Regions from separate parts of the Mesorhizobium koreense genome, predicted to be linked through region 3. Evidence: predicted binding sites of a transcription regulator. Region 3 holds the regulator's gene; each other region holds the start of a gene.
What was found. Region 3 encodes HrcA, which represses chaperone genes, less so after heat shock. Its sites were predicted from a motif close to GTTAGCACTCNCNNNNNGNGAGTGCTAAC; they were not measured.
Positions count from the first base shown of each region.

Region 1 (7,770 bases), 560 kb from region 3:
CCATGGGTTCATCGAGCGTCTGGAAATGTCACGCCCGCGCTGGTGATCTCGACCGGCATCGGGCTAGATTCCAATCTCCCCCCTTCGTCGCGGCGCTGCTGATGATCGCGACCCTCATAGACCGATCGCCGCTGATCCTGCTGTCAGGCCTTGGCGCCACGCCGCGGTCCCCATCCTGGTATTCCAGGACACGTTGTTGTCGCTGTTGGCAGGCATCCAGATTTCCTCCACGGATATGGTGCGCGTGGGTTACTGGATCGAGATGCCGGGACAGAATGCCGACGGAGATGTTGTCGAGATCGCTTTGCACACCGTAAAGGTGCAAAACTTCGACAAGACCGTCACAACATCGCCGATCCGCAAACTGGTCACGGAGCCGTTCAAGAACTGGCGTGGAATGCAGGAAACGGGCGGCAGACAGATCAAGCGAGCACTGTTTATCGATCAGACAGGCATCCGCTCCCTGGCGTTAGAGGACCAGAAAAGACTTGCATCTTTCGGACACCTGGAAGCTTACCTGAAAAGCAAGCAGGCCGAACTTGCTGAATGGAACGACAAGCTCGGCGAGCGCACGAAAATCCCTGCCAATACGCGCCGCTCGACAAATATCGGGATAGCGTCCCGAGAAGTGGTGTAGGAGGCGGCCACCGCGCTCTTTCGATAGTCTGAGGTTTGTCGAAGACCGACGACCATGAAGCAGAGTACGATGACCGAACCGATGATCGACCTTCCGGGGCTGATCGCCAAGAGCGACGACACGGATTTTCTCAAGGAGCTGATCGAGGAACCGCAGCTTCGAGAGGACGCGACGATGCCGATGACCCTCATCACATGGACACGATGAGGCGGACGGCGCGGTGGATCTTCCAAACTTGCTGGAACCACAGTAACGCCGAGGGAGCCGGTGACCGCCCGCCGCACTTGCAAAATGATACCCGAAAAATGGATTCGAGATAGAAGTTCCTAGGTTTCCCCGACATTCGGGACGTCCGTTTGTGGATGCCCGTGGAGGTCAGGTATCAGCGCCAGGTGGGAACGCAGAAACCTTGGCGATTCAGATGATAGTGGGGAGGGCATGCTCGATAGACTCCGCGGTTGCGAACGCAGAAACCTCGGCGGTTCAAGTGCCATCCGCGCGGACAGGCCCGGTAGACTTCCCGATTGCGAACGCAGTCACCCCATCGGTTGCGATGCCATCCCCGGCCGCACCCTTCAGAAACGTTGATAACCAGCGATGAGGATGCGCCCGGTACAACTGGCGTGTATGGCGTTGCGGCCGATGAAGGCCCCATCGAGAGTATCAGTGAACCGGCGGCCAGAAACGCCGCGACAGAGAGTTTTGCAAATATGATATGAGCCTCCATTCGCCCCGCCCGCAAATGTCAGGTCGATAGCCAGACACCGATGATGATGAATGATAGATCGGGGCAAATGCATGGCATCGCTCCATTCCACCCGGGTCACCTTTCGAATCAGCTTCAGTTGACGAGGCCCGAAATATTCCAGATCGTTCGAAGGATTTTCCACGGGCAAATCCTGCCATAGACGTAAGTGCCCGGAGAGGCTCGGTGCAGGGAGGCTGCGCTGGGACATAAGCAAATCCCAGCGGAGGCGGTTCTTGCTTTGTTACAATAGAAAGACGGGCGTGAGCCCGTCCTCGGTGATGTGCCTGATGATTGAACAGATGGAGCAACATGTCTGATAGGATCTGTTCCTGAGGATTGCCAGAGGTTGTTCGGTATGTGTTGGACCGCGAGCGGCGGATCATCATCGGTGTCAACCAATGTTTTGGCTGGGCTTATCGAATTTGCGACGGTCCGGAAGGCGGCGCCGGCCGCCTTCCGGAACCAATCTGAACGTCAGTTCTTGATGGTGATGCGCTTGACCTGCGACTGCGCCTTCTCGGTTTTGGGCAAGGTCACGGTCAGCACGCCGTTTTTGAAGCGCGCATCGACCTCGTCTTCCTTGACCTCATAGCCGACAGGGATGCGACGCTCGAAGCGGCCGTAATAGCGTTCGGAGAACTGCTTGTCCTTGTCCTCGGTCTCGGAGCGCTTTTCGCCTTTCAGCGTCAGCACACCGTCATCCTCGAGCAGCACTTCGATGTCCTTCTCTTCCAGACCCGGCACCTCGGCCGTCACCTTGATCTCCCTTTCACCGTTGGAGATCTCGACGCTCGGCCAGCCGCCGCCGAAGGCGGAGACGCTGCCCAACGACGGTAAGCCGGAACCGAAACCACGGAAGACCTCGTCGAACAGGCGGTTCACCTCTCGATGCAACGACAGGAACGGATCGCGCTCGCTGTCACGGAAGACGCTCGGAACCCGGTTGCCCTCGTTTCGGTTCCAAGGAATCAGATCACGCACACTCATTGTTCTTCTCCTTTCGTTCGTTCGATTGACAATGCCATCCCGTCAGCGCCGGGCTTGTCGCCCAGCGCCTTGCGAAGTGCGCCTAACGAGATAGCCTCACGCGGCCTGCTTATCGGCTTCGATCCGCTTCGGCGGCACCTTGGACGACGCGTCCGCGGTTGCAATCTCGATCCGGCGCGGCTTCATTTCCTCGGGAAGCTCGCGTCTGAGATCGATGGTAAGCAGGCCGTTGGCGAGGCCGGCATCCATCACCTTCACGTGGTCCGCGAGCTCGAAGCGGCGCTCGAAAGGCCGCCCGGCGATGCCCCTATGCAGATAATCGCCATTGTCCTCGCTGGCCTTTTCGCCAGCCACGACGAGCATGTTGGGCTCGTGGATGATGCTGAGTTCATCCTGAGAGAACCCGGCCACCGCCATGGTGATGCGGTAGTCGTCCTCGCCGGATTTGGTGATGTCGTAGGGCGGCCAGTTTTCGGCACTTGCCGTCCGGCTGGCGTTCTCAAGCAGGTCGGCAATGCGATCGAAGCCGATGCTCGAACGGTAGAGCGGGGAAAAGTCAAATGCGGTTCTCATAGCCATATCCTCCTGTGAGCAACATGGGTACGAGGAGCGCCAAGAAGCGGCGCTCCTTGACCATTTGCCGGCCCCTTTGGCGTCGGCGACAATGATTTGGGAATTCACTTCCGTTGCGTCAAGAGGTTTTGCTCTCCCTTCGCGCAACCAGTGGAACGTCGCTTACCCGAGGCACGTTATGCAACCGGAGGAAGAACCCTTTCATCACTCTTCGGGAGGACGCGGCGATGCCGATTCCCGAACCTGTTATCCTGAAATCACCTCGCGGCCTTCCGCGCAAGGTGGCCAGCAGCTTCGAGGCGCTCGAATGCCTGGATCAGGAGTGGCCCAAATGGGCGCGGGGCCGCAGCTGGCGCGCCGCCTGCCGGGCCTGCCGGGACGCGCTCGAGGGGTGGCGCGGCGCCCGCGATGCACGTAGGGCATTCGTAAAGGCGGCTGAAAGGGCTGGGCTTGCGATCGTGCGCGAGCCTGTCCGGCCGCGGAAAGGGGCGCCCGCGTTCCGGCTGCCGCAAGGGGCCACGCAACAGCCCTCGCTCAGTTCAGCGGGATGATGCCGTCGACGGCGCGCCATTCGGAAGGCTCGATCAGCCCGTGATGGGCGACCCGGACCGAATGCAGCGCGCCGTCAAGTTCGCGCGCCCAGTAATCGAGAAAGCCACGCAGTTCGGGAAACGCCGGCGCGAGATCGTATTCCTGCCAGACATAGAGCTGCAGAAGGCTCGGATGATCGGGCATGTGATAATGGATCTCCGCCGTCGTCAGGCCGTAGCCCTGCATCTGCAGGCGGAATTCCCGGCTTACCGGTGACGCCATTCGCTTCCTCACCTTCTTCTGTCAGGCATCCAGCCGATCCATGTTCGGCCGGTCGCAATAGCCGTAAACGTATGGCCTCGGTTCTTCGTCGAGCCGCCTCAGCGCGTCCATGATCTGATTGAAGGAAACAGGCTCGCTGCCGCCCGGCGGCTGGCGAAGCGCCGGCATCGACTCTACGGCACAGGCGTCCGAGGCCCAGGACGACAGGATCGCCCGCTTTTCCTGAAGGTCGAGCGTTTCATCGGCGAGCACGTCGTCGGGATGCCGGAAATGGCGCGCCGGCGATAGCAGCCGGTCAAGCGTAGGATCGGATGTTTCGGGTACAAGAGCAGGGATGATCGGCGTAGGGTTCTGTCGGTCCATCTTGGTCCTCCGTCTTCCAAAAAACTCCCTTTTAGGCTCTGGTTTCCACCTGCTTCGCCGATGGCGAAGCTTCGGATAATTTTGTTCGGCCGTTTGGAAAATTCAAGCGGAAATGCACGACACCGACCCCAATTAGCCGTATGTTTTCATGGCGCTAACACTCCGTTCCGGCGAGTGCCAAAATTTTTTCCAAGCCCCCTTGAAATCGAAAAACGGCAAAACCAGATCACACGCGCGCGACGCCCGCGAGGGGTCGCGTGCCCCGCGCCGGCCTTCCCCAGGCCGGAGCGGAGGAACCTCTCACAATCTGTTTGTCCAGAAGGAGAACGATATGACGTTCCGTCCATTGCATGACCGTATCCTGGTCCGCCGCGTCGAAGCCGATGAGAAGACGGCCGGCGGTATCATCATCCCCGACACCGCCAAGGAAAAGCCGCAGGAAGGAGAGGTCATCGCCGTCGGCTCCGGCGCGCGCGACGATAGTGGCAAGCTCGTTCCGCTCGACGTGAAAGCCGGCGACCGCATCCTCTTCGGCAAATGGTCCGGTACCGAGATCAAGCTCGATGGCGAAGACCTGCTGATCATGAAGGAATCCGACGTGATGGGTGTGATCGAAAATGCTGCGACGCTGAAGAAAGCGGCCTGACCGTCTCTAACTCTATCAGTCAATGAAGCTGCCCATTGAAGGAGTGAACCAATGGCTGCCAAGGAAGTGAAATTCCATTCAGACGCTCGTGAACGCATGCTGCGCGGCGTCGACATTCTCGCCAATGCGGTGAAAGTGACGTTGGGCCCGAAGGGCCGCAACGTCGTGCTCGACAAGTCGTTCGGCGCGCCGCGCATCACCAAGGACGGCGTCACCGTCGCCAAGGAGATCGAACTGGAAGACAAGTTCGAGAACATGGGCGCGCAGATGGTGCGCGAGGTTGCCTCGAAGACCAACGACCTGGCCGGCGACGGCACCACGACCGCGACCGTGCTCGCCCAGGCCATCGTCAGAGAGGGCGCGAAGGCCGTGGCGTCGGGCATGAACCCGATGGACCTGAAGCGCGGCATCGACAAGGCCGTCGACGCGGTGGTCGGGGAGTTGAAGAAGAACGCCCGCAAGATCACCAGGAACGACGAGATCGCGCAGGTCGGCACGATCTCGGCCAATGGCGACACCGAGATTGGCCGCTTCCTTGCGGAAGCGATGGAAAAGGTCGGCAACGAGGGCGTCATCACGGTCGAGGAAGCCAAGACCGCCGAGACCGAGCTCGAGGTGGTCGAGGGCATGCAGTTCGACCGCGGCTATCTCTCTCCTTACTTCATTACCAACCAGGACAAGATGCGCGTCGAGCTGGAAGAGCCCTATGTGCTCATCCACGAGAAGAAGCTCTCCAATCTTCAGGCCATGCTTCCCATCCTCGAAGCGGTCGTGCAGTCGTCCAAGCCGCTCCTCATCATCGCCGAGGACGTCGAGGGCGAGGCGCTCGCCACGCTCGTCGTCAACAAGCTGCGCGGCGGCCTCAAGGTCGCGGCCGTCAAGGCTCCGGGCTTCGGCGACCGCCGCAAGGCCATGCTGGAGGATATCGCCATCCTCACCGGCGGCACCGCTATCAGCGAGGATCTCGGCATCAAGCTTGAGAACGTGACGCTCCAGATGCTCGGCCGCGCCAAGAAGGTGGTGGTCGAGAAGGAGAACACCACCATCGTCGACGGCGCGGGCAAGAAGGAAGAGATCCAGGGCCGCGTAGCCCAGATTAAGGCCCAGATCGAGGAGACCACCTCCGACTACGACCGCGAGAAGCTGCAGGAGCGCCTTGCCAAGCTCGCGGGCGGCGTCGCCGTGATCCGTGTCGGCGGCTCGACCGAGGTGGAGGTGAAGGAGCGCAAGGACCGCGTCGACGACGCCATGCATGCAACGCGCGCGGCCGTCGAGGAAGGCATCCTGCCCGGCGGCGGCGTGGCGCTTCTGAGGGCGGTGAAGGCACTCGACGGCGTCACGGTCGACAATCCGGACCAGAAATATGGCCTGGACATCGTTCGCCGGGCCATCGAGACGCCAGTGCGCCAGATCGCCGAGAACGCTGGCGCCGAAGGCTCCATCATTGTCGGCAAGCTGCGCGAGAAGGCAGAGTTCGCCTGGGGCTGGAACGCACAGACGAACGAATATGGCGACCTCTACAAGCAGGGCGTTATCGACCCGGCCAAGGTGGTGCGCACCGCGCTGGAGGATGCCGCCTCCGTCGCCGGCCTGCTCGTCACCACCGAGGCGATGGTGGCCGAGAAGCCGAAGAAGGAAGCCGCACCCTCCATGCCCACGGGCGCCGGCATGGACTTTTGAAGCCCCCGAAAAAACCTGCCCGCTCCGCCGAGAGGGCGGGTAGCGATCGGGAATGCCCGGGAGCTTGCCATGAACATGATGACAGGGATCGAAACCGTGCCGCCGCCGACGCATCCGACGGGCGAATTTCTGGCCTACGAGATGGAATACCGGAGCACGCTGAAGCCGTTGCTGGCCCGATTGCTCGACATGGCCCAATCGGCCGGCTGGAACCGTCGGATCGCGGCGACGGCGCTGATGTTCCTTGCCGCGCATCATGTCTCGGCAGCTTCCCAGGCATCCGACAAAACCTGAGTCCGAATGCCAGCGGAAGGGAGGTCACGACATGATTCCGGGGCGATTGCGCCAATGTCTGAAAATTCTGAGATGGAAACCTGCCGATCTTGCGGACGAGCTTGGCCGTCGGGAATGCGAGGTAAAGGCCTGGATCGAAGGCCACGCTCCTGCGCCCCTTGCCGTTGCCGCATGGATCGAGGCGCTGGCCAAGGCGCATGAAACGTTGGCGCCGCCGCGCCGAGCCTCCGCGGCATCGAAACCGAGGAGCAATGAAATCGGGCCGGCGGGAATCAGGTTGCCCGAGGCAGGCTGTCGAACGATACAGCACGGCGCCGCACAAAGAATGATCTCGCGACCGGCACATCTGCTTGGAACCGGATTTTCCGGCGCAGCCGGCATTCCAGCCGCTTCAGAAAGGAGGTTAAAGACATGGATCGCGCCCGCTTTGAGGAGCCTGTCACGCTTCTTGTCGGAATGGGCTTCCCGCAAGGATCGAGAGTACGACGGAAGCATACGCCCTGCTTCAGGATTGGCCGGCCGCCAATAGGAACCATACGCATGGCGTTGCTCTCAATGCCTGCAAGGCCGGCATCGCGGGCGAGGTCGATCCGGAAACGGTGCGCGCGGCCCTGGTCGCATTCGCACGGCGCAACGACATATTGATCCCAAGCATGAGCGTATTCGTAGCCCCAACCTCGCGCGGTGAGACGCGGCATGCCGAATGATTTCGCAGGGCCGCGTTCCACCGCCATTACTTCGGATATCTAATCCTTGCGCGGGTATTGATAGCGGCCGAGATCGCCGGAAAGACGGTGCGAGGGGCCCCCACTCTGGCCGCACCTGCGCCAAACCAGTCTGGACTGCGCGGGCCCCGGCCTCCGTAGGCGGGTGTCTCATTGGGCGAGTGGCGATGCTCTCTCTGCCATCTCGTTGGCCAGGAAGGGAAACCGGGAAAAATTTCCCTGTCACCAATACCACCATGCCCAGTTGACGCGACCTGCAGCCGGCTGGATGACAACGGACTCCTCGGCAAAGAGCCTTCGCCGA
Region 1 is NZ_CP134228.1:949,472-957,241, reverse strand. Features, by position in the region: partial or broken gene RBH77_RS04585 (mechanosensitive ion channel family protein) at 1-613, shown strand, start outside; gene RBH77_RS04580 (hypothetical protein) at 692-844, shown strand; gene RBH77_RS23980 (GCG_CRPN prefix-to-repeats domain-containing protein) at 1,020-1,292, opposite strand; gene RBH77_RS04575 (hypothetical protein) at 1,213-1,593, opposite strand; gene RBH77_RS04570 (Hsp20/alpha crystallin family protein) at 1,860-2,372, opposite strand; gene RBH77_RS04565 (Hsp20 family protein) at 2,469-2,945, opposite strand; gene RBH77_RS04560 (DUF982 domain-containing protein) at 3,173-3,496, shown strand; gene RBH77_RS04555 (usg protein) at 3,480-3,758, opposite strand; gene RBH77_RS04550 (hypothetical protein) at 3,780-4,121, opposite strand; gene groES (co-chaperone GroES) at 4,453-4,767, shown strand; gene groL (chaperonin GroEL) at 4,819-6,447, shown strand; gene RBH77_RS04535 (hypothetical protein) at 6,517-6,741, shown strand; gene RBH77_RS24060 (hypothetical protein) at 7,014-7,475, opposite strand.
Region 1: groES (co-chaperone GroES) is a predicted target of HrcA. The motif match lies at 4,275-4,303, and genes of this name have one in related genera.

Region 2 (7,770 bases), 680 kb from region 3:
GGTTGCCTTCGCGGTAAGGGACAGACCGAGCCTCGCGCTAGCGGGCGTATTGACGCTGTGCTTCGCGGCGGCATGGATCGGATAGACATGATCCCCGTCGGCCTTTTTTCCGATCCACGGATGCGCTTCCTTCTGGGGGGAGGAAGCGCAGCGCTTCTCAACTGGCTCGTCCGCTTTCCGCTCAGCCAAGTGATGCCTTTCACCCCGGCCGTGCTCGCGGCACTTGCCATTGGCATGGCTTACGGTTTCGTCATCTACCGCTTCTGGGTCTTCGGGTCGAAAGGAACACGACCGCTTCTTCTCGAGATCCGCGACTTCCTGTTCGTCAATGCCGGCGGCGCGGTGGTTACCGTCGTCGTCGCGATCGGCGCGAAAGAGGCCATATCCTTCCTGCCCCTGCCGGCAACCGCCCTCGAAGGAGCGGCGCATGCCCTCGGTATCGCCGCCGGGGCGCTGGTCAATTATCTCGGCCACAAGCATGTAACGTTCCGCGCCTGAGCGTTCCTGCAGGCGCCATCCATCGACCGAATACCGATCTCCCTGCCGGCCATTTCCGAGATGGTGAACGGGCGGTGAACCATCATTATTTTTTTGTTAGTACCTCCTACACGGGAAATTAGATTATTTTTGACATCCTCGCCCGGCGATATTCCACGCAATGGGGTGAACGGGCGATGTTGCGCAGGTTTCTGGCCGATCAGCGCGGCAATTACGCATTGATCACGGTGATCACGATGATTCCCCTGATGGGCGCCGTCGCGGTCGGTGTCGACTACACTGAAATGAACCGGCAATACCAATACACACAGCACGCGCTCGACGCGGCCGGCGTGGCGACGGCCTATCGCTATCTGCAAGGCGCGGACAACACGGTGCTGACCAGCTACGCCAATTCCTTCTTCGACGCCAATCTCGGGCCCGTCAAGCCGGCGAATACGACGCTGACGGTCACATTGCCCGCCTCCGATAGCGGCGGCGGAACGCTCGGCATGACCGCCACGCTGCGCTATCGTCCCTATTTCTATCCGGTTTTCCTCGCCCTGCTCGGCAAGGATTCGTCTTCCTTGGATTCGAAGCTGAACTTCAACGTCAGCACCGAGGTGCGCCTCAAGGACACGCTGGAGGTCGCGCTCGTGCTCGATAATTCCGGCTCGATGTCGAATCGAGGCTCCGGATCGGGCCAGAAGCGCATCGATCTCTTGAAGTCGGCCTCCAAGGAACTCGTCACCACGCTGGTGAACAGCGCCGCGCAGGTGAAACAGGTGGACAAGCCCGTCCAGTTCGGCCTCGTGCCGTTCGCTGCTTCGGTGAATGTGGGGCCGCAAAACGCCAGTGCGGGCTGGATGGACACGGACGGCATCTCGCCGATCCATCACGAGAATTTCGACTGGAGCTCATTCACCAATCCCAATCGACAAGTGAAGCAGATCAACGGCATCTACTACAAAGTCGGCAAGGACTGGGGCTTGCAGGAGAACCAGAAAGTCACGCGTTTCACTCTCTACAATGAGATGAAGTACTATACCAATAGCGGCCAGACGAAGAAGGCCAACTATACGAGTTGGCAAGGTTGCGTGGAGCAGCGTCCGAGCCCGTTTGACGTGACGGATGCAGCTCCCGACAAGTCGAATCCGGCGACGCTTTTCGTGCCGATGTTCGCGCCCGACGAGACGAGCGGAGCCCAGAACAACTGGTATCTTTTCCGAAAGAATTACACGGACTACTACTGGAACGACGTTTCCACTTCCAATAGCGCCAAGACGCGGCAGTCCTATATGCCGAAATACTTTGACATTCCAACTACCGGCTATGTCGCTCCCTACGGTACATCGCCCGCGGGCATGAATGCCGGCCCCAACGCAAGCTGCACCACCCAGCCGATCACGCCATTGACAGACGTGACGACCGATGCGGGGATGAAGACGATCACCGACGCCATCGACGCCATGCAGCCGAGCGGCGGCACCAGCGTACCGTCCGGACTGGCGTGGGGCTGGCGTGTGGTCTCGAGCGGCGCCCCCTTCACCGAAGGCCGCCCCGAGTCGGAACGCGGCAACGACAAGGTCGTCATCGTGCTCACCGACGGCGCCAATACTTATTACACGCCCCAGTCGCTCGGCTACAGCGATCCCGCCGACAATGAATCGATCTATTCCGACTATGGCTATACCGGCAAGAACTACAATGGCGGCTCCACGACGCGGCTCTATATGGGCACCGACGACAATGTGGAGAAAGACACGTTTTCCAACGACAACTACACCGAGGCGCTGAACGAGAAAATGAGCACGCTGTGCGAAAACGCCAAAGCCTCGAAAATAATACTCATGACCGTGTCGCTCGACCTCAATCAGAACGATAAGACCGAGAAGACGCAAATGGACGCGCTCAAGGCCTGCTCTTCCGAATCGCGCTTCCGCATCGACCCGGCGACAGGCAAGCCCGCGAAGCTTTACTGGAACGCCACGGGAGCAAGCCTGTCGGACGACTTCAAGGCCATCGCCAACGAACTCTCCAATCTGCGCATCATCGGCTGACCACGGTCCCATTACAGAAACGGAACGCATGCGGCCCGTCTTTCTTAGACGCGGCTGCGCAATCCATTGGTTAACAGCCGGCCAATCGACGAACGCTCATTCGAAGGGATTTGCAAACGCCCGGTTAGAGCATTCGTGTCACAAGAAGGCGGGCGCAATACGCCGCCTTGAGCGAGGGGCTTCATGATCCGCCGGTTCCGGAGGGATCTCCGCGGGAATTTTGCGATGATCACGGCGGTCGCCATGCTGCCGATCATGGGCGGCGTGGCGATTGCCGTCGACTATGCCGAGATGACCCGCGAGAGACAGCTTGTCGAGCACGCGCTGGACGCCGCGGCGATCGCCACGGCCCGGCATGTCGTCGACGGCGCCACCGACACCCAACTCATCGCCTACGCGACCGATTTCTTTCACGCCAATCTCGGCGGCGTCGACCCCGCGGACACGACTCTTACAGTGACGCTGCCGACCACGGCCAATGGCGGCGGCACGCTCAAGCTCGACGCCGTGCTCGACTACAAGCCTTACTTCCTGCCGGTCTTCAAGCAGATGCTGAACGGCGCAACCAGCAACGACATCCACCTGGCTACCAGGACGGAGGTCAGGCTGAAGAACACGCTGGAAGTCGCGCTTGTGCTCGACAATTCCGGCTCGATGAGCGATCCCGGCACGGGCTCCGGCGAAGACCGCATCGACCTTTTGAAGGATGCCGCCAAGCAACTCGTCGATACGCTGGCCGCGCAGGCGCTTCTCATCAAACAGGTGGACAAGCCGGTCCAGTTCGCGGTCGTGCCGTTTGCCGCATCGGTCAATGTCGGCCCGCAATATGCAAGCGCCGAATGGATGGACACCGAGGGGATTTCGCCCATCCATCACGAGAATTTCAACTGGGCTTCCATGTCCACCGGTAATCGCCGGGCGGAAAAGGTCGACGGCAAATGGGTCAAGGCCGGATCGGACTGGGGCGACGAGGAGGGCGACCTGCTCACCCGCTTCTCGCTCTACCAGGACATGAAATATGTAAGTTCGCGCGAGTGGGTCTCCACCGGGCAAGAATATGTCTGCACCAAAACCAACAAATACAGCGGCATCTGCACCGACGGCCACTGGCAGGATACGGGCTATTACGACAACACGATCGGCCAGTATTCGAGTTGGCAGGGCTGTGTGGAGGAGCGACCCTACCCTTACGGCGACAGTGACGCGCCGCCCGACCCGACGGACCCCGCGACGCTGTTTGTACCGATGTTCGCGCCGGACGAACCGGGCGACCGTTGGGCGACCGACACCAAGCCGAACCCCTCCGGCTACGGCGCTGCCAACAATTACTGGAACGACAACGCGGACGCGACGACCGGTCTCGCGCGCGAGCAGGGCATGGCGAAATACTATGCCGTCCGGCCCTATGGCGTCGGTTCGTCCAAGGGAACGGGGCCCAACTACTCCTGCACGACAGGCCCGATCACACCGCTTACCGATGTCACGGTGGCGGACGGGCTGACGACCGTGAAGAACGCCATCGATGCCATGCAGCCGAACGGCGGCACCAGCGTGCCTTCAGGCCTCGCATGGGGCTGGCGCGCGATCTCAAGTGGCGCCCCGTTCACAGAGGGACGCCCGGACGGCCAAAAGGGCAACGACAAGGTCGTCATCGTGCTGACCGACGGGGCGAACACCTATTATACGCCGGGATCGCTCGGTTACAGCGATCCGGCCGACAACAAGTCCATCTATTCCGCCTACGGCTACGTCAACCCGGGCTACAACGGGACGTCGACGCCGCGGCTGTTCCTCGGCACGGACAGCAATGTCGGCCAGTTCGACTATTCCAACGGCAACTACACCGTGGCGATGAACGAGCACATGGCGGCGCTGTGCGCGAACGCCAAAAAGGCCGGCATGATGGTGATGACGGTGGCGCTCGACCTCGACGAAACGAAGACCGCGGATCAGACGCAGATCGCGGCCCTGCGCTCCTGCTCATCGGATTCACGCTTCCGCACCGACCCAAGCGATCCGAGCAAGCCGGCCAAACTGTTCTGGAACGCCACCGGCGCGACGCTGTCGGAAGACTTCAAGGAAATCGCCAACGAACTGTCGAATCTCAGGATCGTGGGCTGACGAACGGTCCCCTCCCGACTTTCGCGCCTGATGCGAACAGCATGATTCCGCTGGCGAACGCCTTGACTCCACGAGCGAGCGAAACTATCTCACCGCCACGTTAGCACTCGTGCAATATGAGTGCTAGCAGCCGTTCCGGGTATCCGGACGGAAGAGTTGTCAACATCCCATTCCGAGGGTTCAATAACATGGCAAAGACGAAATTCCGCCCGCTTCATGACCGCGTGGTCGTACGCCGGGTCGAATCTGAGGAGAAGTCGGCCGGCGGGATCATCATCCCGGATACCGCCAAGGAGAAGCCGCAGGAAGGCGAAATCATCGCCGTCGGTTCGGGCGCACGCGACGAGGCGGGCAAGCTTGTTCCACTCGACGTGAAGGCCGGGGACCGTATCCTGTTCGGCAAGTGGTCGGGTACGGAAGTCAAGCTCAATGGCGAGGATTTCCTGATCATGAAGGAATCCGACATCATGGGCGTGATCGGCTGAGACGCCTCACCCACCCCGCATCTTCAACCTGACATTTCGGGCGCAATGCCCAGGAGCTGAAAAATATGGCTGCCAAGGAAGTAAAATTCTCTCGTGACGCACGCGAGCGCATGCTGCGCGGTGTCAACATCCTCGCCGACGCGGTGAAGGTCACGCTGGGGCCGAAGGGCCGCAACGTCGTGCTCGACAAGTCGTTCGGCGCGCCGCGCATCACCAAGGACGGCGTCACCGTCGCCAAGGAGATCGAGCTTGAGGACAAGTTCGAGAACATGGGCGCTCAGATGGTGCGCGAAGTCGCCGCCAAGACCAATGACATGGCCGGTGACGGCACCACCACCGCGACCGTCCTCGCTCAGTCGATCGTCCAGGAAGGCCATAAGGCCGTTGCCGCGGGCATGAACCCGATGGACCTGAAGCGCGGCATCGACCTTGCCGTTGCCGATGTGGTGGCCAGCCTCGTGAAGGGCGCCAAGAAGATCAAGACGTCCGAGGAAGTCGCGCAGGTCGGCACCATCTCGGCGAACGGCGACGAGTCGGTCGGCAAGATGATTGCCCAGGCCATGCAGAAGGTCGGCAATGAGGGCGTCATCACGGTCGAGGAAGCCAAGACCGCCGATACCGAGCTCGAGGTCGTCGAAGGCATGCAGTTCGATCGCGGCTACCTCTCGCCCTATTTCATCACCAACCCGGACAAGATGGTCGCCGAACTCGAGGACGCCTACATCCTGCTCCACGAGAAGAAGCTCTCCAACCTGCAGGCCATGCTGCCGGTGCTCGAGGCGGTCGTGCAGTCGTCCAAGCCGCTTGTCATCATCGCCGAGGATGTCGAGGGCGAGGCTCTTGCCACGCTCGTCGTCAACAAGCTGCGCGGCGGCCTCAAGGTTGCGGCCGTCAAGGCGCCGGGCTTCGGTGATCGCCGCAAGGCCATGCTGGAAGACATCGCCATCCTGACTGGCGGTCAGGTGATTTCCGAGGATCTCGGCATCAAGCTCGAGAATGTCGGCCTCAACATGCTGGGCCGCGCCAAGCGCGTCCGCATCGAGAAGGAGAACACCACCATCGTCGACGGCGCGGGCAAGAAGGCCGAGATCCAGGGCCGCGTCGGCCAGATCAAGGCGCAGATCGAGGAGACCACCTCGGACTACGACCGCGAGAAGCTGCAGGAGCGTCTGGCCAAGCTGGCGGGCGGCGTCGCGGTGATCCGCGTCGGCGGCTCGACCGAGATCGAGGTCAAGGAGAAGAAGGACCGCGTCGACGACGCTCTCAACGCGACCCGCGCGGCCGTCGAAGAAGGCATCGTGGCTGGCGGCGGCGTCGCTCTCCTGCGCGCCACGCAGGCGATCAAGTCGGTCGGCGCCAATGCCGACCAGACGGCAGGCATCAACATCGTGCGCCGCGCTCTGCAGGCTCCCGCCCGCCAGATCGCGACCAACGCCGGTGCTGAAGCTTCGATCGTGGCCGGCAAGATCCTGGAAAACAAAGGTAACACCTTCGGCTACAACGCCCAGTCCGGCGAATATGGCGACATGATCACGATGGGGATCGTCGATCCGGTCAAGGTCGTGCGCCACGCGCTGCAGGATGCGGCGTCGGTCGCCGGTCTGCTGGTCACGACCGAGGCCATGATCGCCGAGGCACCGAAGAAGGACTCGCCGGCTCCGGCGATGCCCGGCGGCGGCATGGGCGGCATGGGCGGCATGGACTTCTAAGAAAGTCCATAAGCACGCCCATCAACTGACAATGCTCAAGCCCGCAAGCGGGCTTGAGTGGCGGGATGGACTTCTAAGTCCACTCTCCCAGCATCTATCGGGAAAGGGCGGTCGCAAGGCCGCCCTTTTTCATTGCCGGTAGGCAAAGACCGTGCTCGGCTTCAGCGCTGCCCCACCATCGCCGAAATCCGGTACCGCATATTCCGCGATCGGCTCCAGCCGGGCACGCGGCAGGAAAGCCCTTCCCGGATCACCGATCAGCACCTCGGCCCCCGCGGCGAGACAATTGTCGAGAAAGCACGTGACGCGCCTCGCAAGACCGGCGGCGTAGAACAGATCGCCGACCGCGACCAGGTCGAGGGCAGATGGCGCATCGGTCCGGGTCAGATCACGGCCGACGATCTCCACCGTCACGCCATTGGCACCTGCATTCAGGCCGATCGCTGCAATGCCGTTGCCGTCGATCTCGGCCGCCGTCACTGAAACCGCTCCAGCCTTCAAGGCCGCGATGCCGACGATGCCGCCGCCCGCGCCGAGATCCAGAACCTTTCGGCCGCGGACGCTCTCCGGCCGGTCGAGGAAATGACGGGCAAGCGCAGCACCGCCAGCCCAGACATAGGCCCAGTAAGGCGGCCGCCCCTCCCCGCCTTTTCCCGTCAGGCGCCAAAGGTTGCTGGCTGGATGCGCCATATAGAGGCTGATCTCGGGGATCGACGGCACGGGCTGAAGCCGCATGTTCATCTTGATGAAGCTGGCGGGGTCGACGCCGGCATCAGCCGGTCCGCGAGCGGTGCCGTTCAATGCAGAAACCATCCTCAAAGCAACGCACTATCAAACCACCTTTTGAGGAACCGGTCACGCTATAGCGCGTTCTCCCGTCGTCATGGCCGCGACACTAACTCCAACCATGCAAGGAAG
Region 2 is NZ_CP134228.1:4,745,573-4,753,342, forward strand. Features, by position in the region: gene RBH77_RS22600 (UbiA family prenyltransferase) at 1-85, shown strand, start outside; gene RBH77_RS22605 (GtrA family protein) at 88-498, shown strand; gene RBH77_RS22610 (pilus assembly protein TadG-related protein) at 675-2,537, shown strand; gene RBH77_RS22615 (pilus assembly protein TadG-related protein) at 2,763-4,658, shown strand; gene groES (co-chaperone GroES) at 4,847-5,143, shown strand; gene groL (chaperonin GroEL) at 5,209-6,852, shown strand; gene RBH77_RS22630 (class I SAM-dependent methyltransferase) at 6,982-7,665, opposite strand.
Region 2: groES (co-chaperone GroES) is a predicted target of HrcA. The motif match lies at 4,758-4,786, and genes of this name have one in related genera.

Region 3 (7,770 bases):
ACGCGGTCTGCCACGCCGTGCACGGCGCCCGCGCGGCGGCGGGCGCGCGCCCCGAGGAGATTGCCGGCATCGCCTTCGACGCGACCTGTTCGCTTGTCATCCGTGACGGCGAGGGGGAGCCGCTAGCGCTTTCCTCATCCGAGGGGCAGGACTGGGATACGATCGCCTGGCTCGACCATCGCGCGCAGGCGGAAGCGGCCGAATGTTCCGCGACCGGTCATGCCGTTCTGGACACCGCCAGCGGCGTCATGTCGCCGGAGATGCAGATCCCCAAGCTGATGTGGCTGAAGCGGAACCGGCCGGATATCTGGGCGAAGACGGGCCATCTCTTCGACCTCGCCGACTTCCTGACCTGGAAGGCGACCGGCGGCACGGAGCGCTCGCATTGCACGCTCGCCTGCAAGTGGACGTTCAATGCGGGCAGCGAGCCGGGCTGGAACACCGGTTTTCTGGATGCCGTCGGCCTCTCCGACCTGCTCGAGCGCGGCGGTCTGCCCGAATGGACGCGCCCTGTCGGCTCCGATCTCGGTCCGCTAACGGTCGAGGCGGCGGAAGCACTTGGCCTTACCCCACAATGCCGGGTGGCGGCGGGCATGATCGACGCCTATGCCGGGGCACTCGGCGTGCTTGGCGGATATGCGGGGAACCCGGCCGAACTTTCCGGCCGCGCCGCGCTCGTGGCGGGAACGTCGAGCTGCGTCATGCTGTTTTCGCCGGAGCCGGCGCGCTTTGCTGGCGCATGGGGACCGTATCATGGCGTTGCCCTGCCGGATCTATGGGCGAGCGAGGGCGGGCAATCGGCGACCGGCGCGCTGCTCGATCATGTCATCCGCTGGCATGGCGCCGAGCCGAACGCCGCGACGCACGGACGTATCGTGGCGCGCATCGCGGAACTGCGCGCGGCCGAAGGCGAGGAATTCGCCGCCGGCCTGCATGTGCTGCCCGATTTCCACGGCAACCGCTCGCCCCATGCCGATCCTCGCGCGCTCGGCGTGATCAGTGGGCTCGCGCTCGACACGTCCTTCGACGGCCTCTGCCGGCTCTACTGGCGCATGGCGGTGGCGATCGCGTACGGCGTACGCCAGATCGTCGAGGCGATCCGCGAAGGCGGCCATCCGGTCGAGCGCCTGCATCTGGCCGGCGGCCATTTACGTAATCAATTGCTTACTGATCTTTACACGAGTGCCATTGGCTGCACCCTCGTCGAGCCGGCGGCCGAGGACGCGATGCTTCTCGGAACCGGCATGGCCGCTGCCGCCGCGGCGGGCCTTCATCCTGGCCTTCCGGCTGCTGCCGTCGCGATGCGGCAGGGAGAAATAGAGCACCAACCGGACCCGGCCGCGTTCGCCCGCTTCGATCGCGATTATCGGATATTCCTCGAAATGCAGCGGCACCGGCAGGCGCTCGAAGCCATAGTGTAAGAGAATACTTACCTTGCCAGGTCGGCGACCAGCGCGTCGAGGACCAGCACGCCGGAAGGCGTGGCCCTGAGTCGCGAATTGCCAACCGGTTCGATCAGATCCTCGTCGCGCAAGATGGTGACGCGGTCCGAGGCGAGCGGCCGTCCGGCCAGCGCCTCGTAGCGCGCGACGTCTATGCCTTCCGCGAGCCTCAACCCCATCAGCAGGAACTCGTCGGCTTCTTCCGAGCGCGTCAGCCGCTCGCCGCCGGTGATGCCGTGTCCCTTGGCCTCGACGAGGTTCAGCCATGTCTCCGGCATCTTCTCGGCGATGGTGACGATGCGGCGGTCGTTCTCGACAAAGCGGCCATGCGCACCCGGCCCGATGCCGACATATTCGCCGTAGCGCCAGTAGATGAGATTGTGCCGGCTTTCCGCGCCCGGCCGCGCGTGGTTGGAAATCTCATAGGCGGGCAGGCCGCGTTTTTGCGTGACCTCCTGCGTGACGTGGTAGAGTTCGGCGGCATGGTCCGGATCGGGTACGGCGAATTTCCCCGCCGCATGCAGCGCGTGGAAGGGCGTGCCATCCTCGATGGTGAGCTGGTAGAGCGACAGATGGTCGGCGGCGTAGCCGATGGCTTCTTCGAGTTCGGCCGCCCAGGCTTCCGGCGTCTGGTGCGGGCGGGCGTAGATCAGGTCGAAGGACATGCGCGGGAAGATCGCGCGGGCGAGGCCGATCGCCTTCAACGCCTCGGCGACATTGTGCAGCCGCCCGAGAAAACGCAGATCCGGATCGTTGAGCGCCTGCACGCCGAGCGAGACGCGATTGACGCCGGCGGCGCGATAACCGCGGAAGCGGTCGGCCTCGACCGAGGACGGGTTGGCCTCCAGCGTCACCTCGATGCCGGCCGGCACATGCCAGTTCGCCGCCACCGCATCGAGGATCGCGCCGACAGTCTCCGGCCGCATCAGCGAGGGCGTGCCGCCGCCGAGGAAGATGCTGGAAACGGTGCGCGGCCCGGTGCGCGCGGCCGTAGTCTGCATCTCGCGGGCGAAGGCTGCGGCAAAGCGCGGTTGATCGACCGGCTGGTGCCGGACATGGCTGTTGAAGTCACAGTAAGGGCACTTGGCCGCGCAGAACGGCCAATGCACATAGACGCCGAAGCCGGGGTCGGTCATCTCTTTGCCTGCATCCGTTGCGTACCCGTCGGATCGACCCCCACTCCGATTTGCTTCGCAAACCACCTCTCCCCCGCTCGACGGGGGAGAGGAAGCGATTGCGCGGCTGCCGCCCTTTTCCTCTCCCCGGGGCAGGGGGAGAGGTGGCCCGCGAAGCGGGACGGAGTGGGGGTGCTTCTTATCGCTGGGCTGTTCATGCCGGCTCCAGCATGGCGGTGGCGAAGCGCGCGAAGGCTCGGGCACGGTGCGACAGGCCGAGGTCGCCGCGCCCGGCTTCCCAGGAATGCTTCTCGCCAGAACTCATCTCGCCGAATGTCTGCGCATGGCCATTGGGCTTGAAGACCGGATCGTAGCCGAAGCCCCGTGTGCCGCGCGGAGGCCAGACCAGCTTGCCTTCGACCTCGCCGCGAAAATATTCCGCGTGGCCGTCCGGCCATGCGAGGCACAAGACGGCGACGAAGCGTCCGCCACGCCGGGCAGGCTCGGTCGCACCCTTTTCCTGCAGCAGGTCCTCGACCTTCCGCATAGCCATTCCGAAATCGCGGCCTGATCCGCCGGCTTTTTCGGCCCAGTCGGCGGTGTAGACGCCGGGATCGCCGTCAAGCGCGTCGACCTCGAGGCCGGAATCGTCCGACAGCGCCGGAAGCCCGGTCGCGGAAGCGGCGGCAAAGGCCTTGGTATAGGCGTTTTCCTCGAATGTCGTGCCCGTCTCGGGCGGCTCGGGGAGGCCGAGCTCGCCGGCCGACGTCGCCTCCAGCCCGTAAGGCATCAGCAACTCGCGGATCTCGCGCAATTTGCCGTCATTATGGGTGGCGACGACGATCTTTTTCGAGTCGAGCTGCCGCATTCAGAGCCCCCAGATTTTCGGTTCGGCGAATTCGAGCGAATTGCCGGCCGGATCGCGGAAATAGATGGACCTGCCGCCATTCGGCCATTTGAAATCGGCCTCGACGGTGACGCCTTTCTGCTCCAGATCGCGCCGCCACGCCGCGATTTCTTCGCCGCTGGCGCGGAAGCAGAGATGGCCCGGCCCGCGCGTGCCGTGCGGCGGCACCGGCAGTCTCGCACCGGCCGGTGGCGAGACCTCCGTGGCATCGGCGTTGAAAAGCAGAAGCACGCCGTCGCCGCAGCGGAAGAACACATGCCGGCCCTCGGCCTTGGCGATGCGCGTCAGGCCGAGCGCTTCGCCATAGAATTCCTCCGCCTTGTCGAGATCGTCGACATAGAGCGCGGATTCCAGGATGGCGTCGGGAGTCATCGGTTTTCCGTCAGGCGATCGCCATCTGCTGCAGGCTGACCAGCCGTTGGATGCCCTTGCGCGCCAGCGTCATCAATTCGGCGAACTGGGCTTCCGAGAAAGGCTCGCCCTCCGCCGTGCCCTGGATTTCGACGATGCCGCCCTTGCCGGTCATGACGAAATTGGCGTCGGTGCCGGCGGACGAATCCTCCTCGTAGTCGAGGTCGAGCACCGGCTGCCCGGCATGGATGCCGCAGGAGATCGCCGCCACATGGTCCTTCAGCACCTTCTGCACGGAAACCATCTGGCGCGCCGCCATCCATTGCAGGCAGTCGTTGAGCGCCACCCAGCCGCCGGTGATGGAGGCCGTGCGCGTGCCGCCGTCGGCCTGCAGCACGTCGCAGTCGACGGTGATCTGAACCTCGCCCAGCGCCTGCAGATCGACCACGGCCCGGAGCGACCGGCCGATCAGCCGCTGGATCTCGAGCGTGCGTCCGCCCTGTTTCCCGGCCGAAGCCTCGCGGCGCATGCGCTCACCCGTCGAGCGCGGCAGCATGCCGTATTCCGCCGTTACCCAGCCGCGGCCGGAATTGCGCATCCAGCCCGGCACCTTCTCCTCCAGGCTTGCCGTGCACAGGACATGCGTGTCGCCGAACTTGACGAGGCACGAGCCCTCGGCGTGCTTGGCGATGCCGCGTTCGAAGGAAATCGCGCGCATTTCGTCGTTGTGGCGCTTGGATGGACGCATGAAAAACATTCTCCGGACAGGTTTGGCGGCTTGTAGCGCCATGGGGAGGGGGACGCAAAGGAAAAGGCCGTTTGTCCAGCATGCGTTGCGTTACCGGCACATGGCCTTATATTTTCACATGTCCAGGGAGCATCTCGTGACGAAGCCGTTGATGGACCAGAACCTGCAATTGCTCGATGCGCGCTCGCGCGACATCTTCCGCCTGATCGTCGACGCCTATCTGCGCGACGGAGAGCCGATGGGCTCGCGCAATCTGGCGCGGCTGTTGCCGCAATCCCTGTCGCCGGCGACTGTGCGCAACGTCATGAGCGATCTTGAACAACTCGGCCTCATCTACGCGCCGCATATCTCCGCCGGTCGCCTGCCGACGCAGAAGGGGCTGCGCTTCTTCGTCGACGCCTTCATGGAGATCGGCGATCTGTCGGACGAGGAAAGGCGGGTCATTGAGGCTCAGGTCAAGGCTTCGGGCAGCGGCGCCTCGCTGGAGCACGTGCTGACGGAGGCCAGCCAGATGCTTTCCGGCCTGTCGCGCGGCGCCGGCCTCGTGCTCGCCACCAAGAGCGAATCGCCGCTCAAGCATATCGAATTCATCCAGCTCGAGCCTTCCAAGGCGCTCGCCGTGCTCGTCTCGCAAAGCGGCGATGTCGAGAACCGCGTCATCGAAATTCCGGCCGGCGTCACCACCTCGCAGCTTCATGAGGCATCGAATTTCCTCAACGCGCATATACGCGGTCGTACGCTCGCCGAAGCCCGCGGCGAGATCGAGCGGCTGAAGGAGGAGACGCGCACCGCGCTCGACGTGTTGTCCCAGGAACTCGTCGAAAAGGGGCTCGCCGTATGGGCCGGAACCGAGGGCGACCTGCCGGCAAGGCTCATCGTGCGCGGCCGCGCCAATTTGCTGGAGAATGTCACGGCGCAGGCGGATATCGAGCTCTTGCGCCATCTCTTCGAGGATCTGGAGACCAAGGAAGGGCTGATCCAGCTTCTCGATCTCGCCGAGGAAGGGTCGGGCGTGCGCATCTTCATCGGTTCGGAGAACAGGCTTTTTTCGCTTTCAGGCTCGTCGCTGGTGGTCGCGCCCTATCGCGACAAGGACCAGCGCGTTGTCGGGGCGCTCGGCGTCATCGGCCCGACCCGGCTCAACTATGCGCGCATCGTGCCGATGGTGGACTATACCGCGCAGCTCATCAGCCGCATGTTCGGCTGAGTGCGGGATCTGGGAAGGAGAGCGGCATTGTTCGGGCTGATCAGCAGGATGCGGGCGCAGGCGGGCAGGCGCGGTGAGTTGATGGAAATCCTGCTCGCCAGCACCAGCTCGATGCCCGGATGCCTGAGCTATGTCGTCGCCGAGGATGCCGCCGACGCCGATGCGATCTGGATCACCGAGATTTGGGAGGACGAAGCGAGCCACAAGGCGTCGCTGTCATTGCCGGTTGTCCAGGCCGCGATCGGCAGCGCGAAGCCGATGATTGCCGGCTTCGAGGCGCAGACGCGCACGAGGCCGCTCGGCGGCGCCGGGCTGTCCGTTCTGCGTTGAGTCCTTCGCAAACTTGTTTACCCTTGATTTTGCTACCTTGAACCTCGATATCGGGCGCAACTCCCCGATCCCACGAACGATGGTAGGAAGATGAGCAACAAGCCCGGAACCGAGGATGCGCGCGAGGTCGAGCCGGACATGGAAGCCGCCGCTGCTCCCTCCGATGCAAGAGAGGAAAGTCCATATCAGGCCGATCACGAGGCCTTCATGCGGCTTGCCAAGGAAAACGAGGAACTGAAGGACCGCGCCCTCCGGATCGCGGCGGATATGGAGAATCTGCGCCGCCGCACGGCCCGCGACGTGCATGATGCGCGCGCTTACGCGATCGCCAATTTCGCCCGCGACATGCTCGGCGTCTCCGACGATCTGAACCGAGCGCTGGCGGCGATCCCGGCTGAAGCCAAGGCCTCGGGCGATGCCGGCTTCAAGACGCTGATCGAGGGCGTCGAGATGACCGAGCGCGCCATGCTGAACGCGCTCGAGCGCCATGGCGTCAAGAAACTCGAGCCGCAGGGCGAAAAATTCGACCCGAATTTCCATCAGGCGATGTTCGAGGTTCCCAATCCCGATGTGCCGGCGAACACGGTCGTGCAGGTCGTGCAGACCGGCTATGTGATCGGCGATCGCGTGCTGAGGCCCGCCATGGTCGGCGTCTCCAGGGGCGGCCCAAAGCAGGTCGCGCCGCAGCTCGCCGCCGAGCCCGGTCCGCCCGACGCCCAGTCCGAAAAGGACGCGTGAGGCGCGGAAAGCGTAGTCTTCCTCCCCTCTCCCCCATCCGCTATTGAAGGATGGGAGGCGCGATGAACCCGATCCTGTTGCTCGACTATGCCGGTGTCGCGGTCTTCGCCGCGACCGGCGCGCTTGCCGCCTCGCGCAAGGAACTCGACATCATCGGCTTCCTCTTCCTTGCCGCCGTCACCGGGATCGGCGGCGGCACGCTGCGCGACGTGCTCCTCGGCGTTCCTGTCTTCTGGGTGGCGAACCCGGCCTATACGCTCGTCTGCGCCGCTGTCGGCCTTCTGGTCTTCTTCACGGCGCATCGCGTTGAATCGCGCTACAGGCTGCTTCTCTGGCTGGATGCGGTAGGCCTTGCCGTCTATTCGGCAATGGGCGCGGCCAAGGGCTTCGCCGCGACCGGATCGCCGGTAATCGCCATCATCATGGGCGTGCTGACGGCAACCTTCGGCGGTATATTGCGCGACCTTCTCGCCGGCGAACCGTCGGTGCTGCTCAGGCCCGAGATCTACGTGACCGCCGCGCTGGCAGGCGCGGTCGTCTTCACGCTCGCTACGCTGGCGGGAGCGACGGTCCTTCTCGCGGCCGTTCTTGCCTTCTCAGCCGCCTTCCTCGTGCGCGGCGGGGCGCTGCGTTTCGGCTGGGCATTTCCGGCCTACCGCTCGCGTCCGGGCCGGCGCCCCGAAGACATTCCCTGAAACATCCGCCCCGCCCACCCGCATTGGCCGCTGTGACATCAATGTCACAGGGCTAAAGGCGATTGGGCTCGGGAACCGCAAAAACGGGAACGTTCCTCAAAGTCGCCTGTTTTGTGCTCATGGCTCGGCTGCAGCAAGGCGGCGCGGGCAGGGAATGAAGGAGCAAGTCGATGAAGAAGATTCTTTACGCCGCCGTCGCCACGCTCGCGCTTTCGGCGGGTACCGCGACTGCCGCGC
Region 3 is NZ_CP134228.1:393,812-401,581, reverse strand. Features, by position in the region: gene RBH77_RS01845 (FGGY-family carbohydrate kinase) at 1-1,421, shown strand, start outside; gene hemW (radical SAM family heme chaperone HemW) at 1,430-2,578, opposite strand; gene RBH77_RS01835 (non-canonical purine NTP pyrophosphatase) at 2,772-3,425, opposite strand; gene RBH77_RS01830 (VOC family protein) at 3,426-3,836, opposite strand; gene rph (ribonuclease PH) at 3,847-4,563, opposite strand; gene hrcA (heat-inducible transcriptional repressor HrcA) at 4,715-5,770, shown strand; gene RBH77_RS01815 (putative quinol monooxygenase) at 5,798-6,100, shown strand; gene grpE (nucleotide exchange factor GrpE) at 6,239-6,838, shown strand; gene RBH77_RS01805 (trimeric intracellular cation channel family protein) at 6,901-7,533, shown strand; gene RBH77_RS01800 (outer membrane protein) at 7,704-7,770, shown strand, end outside.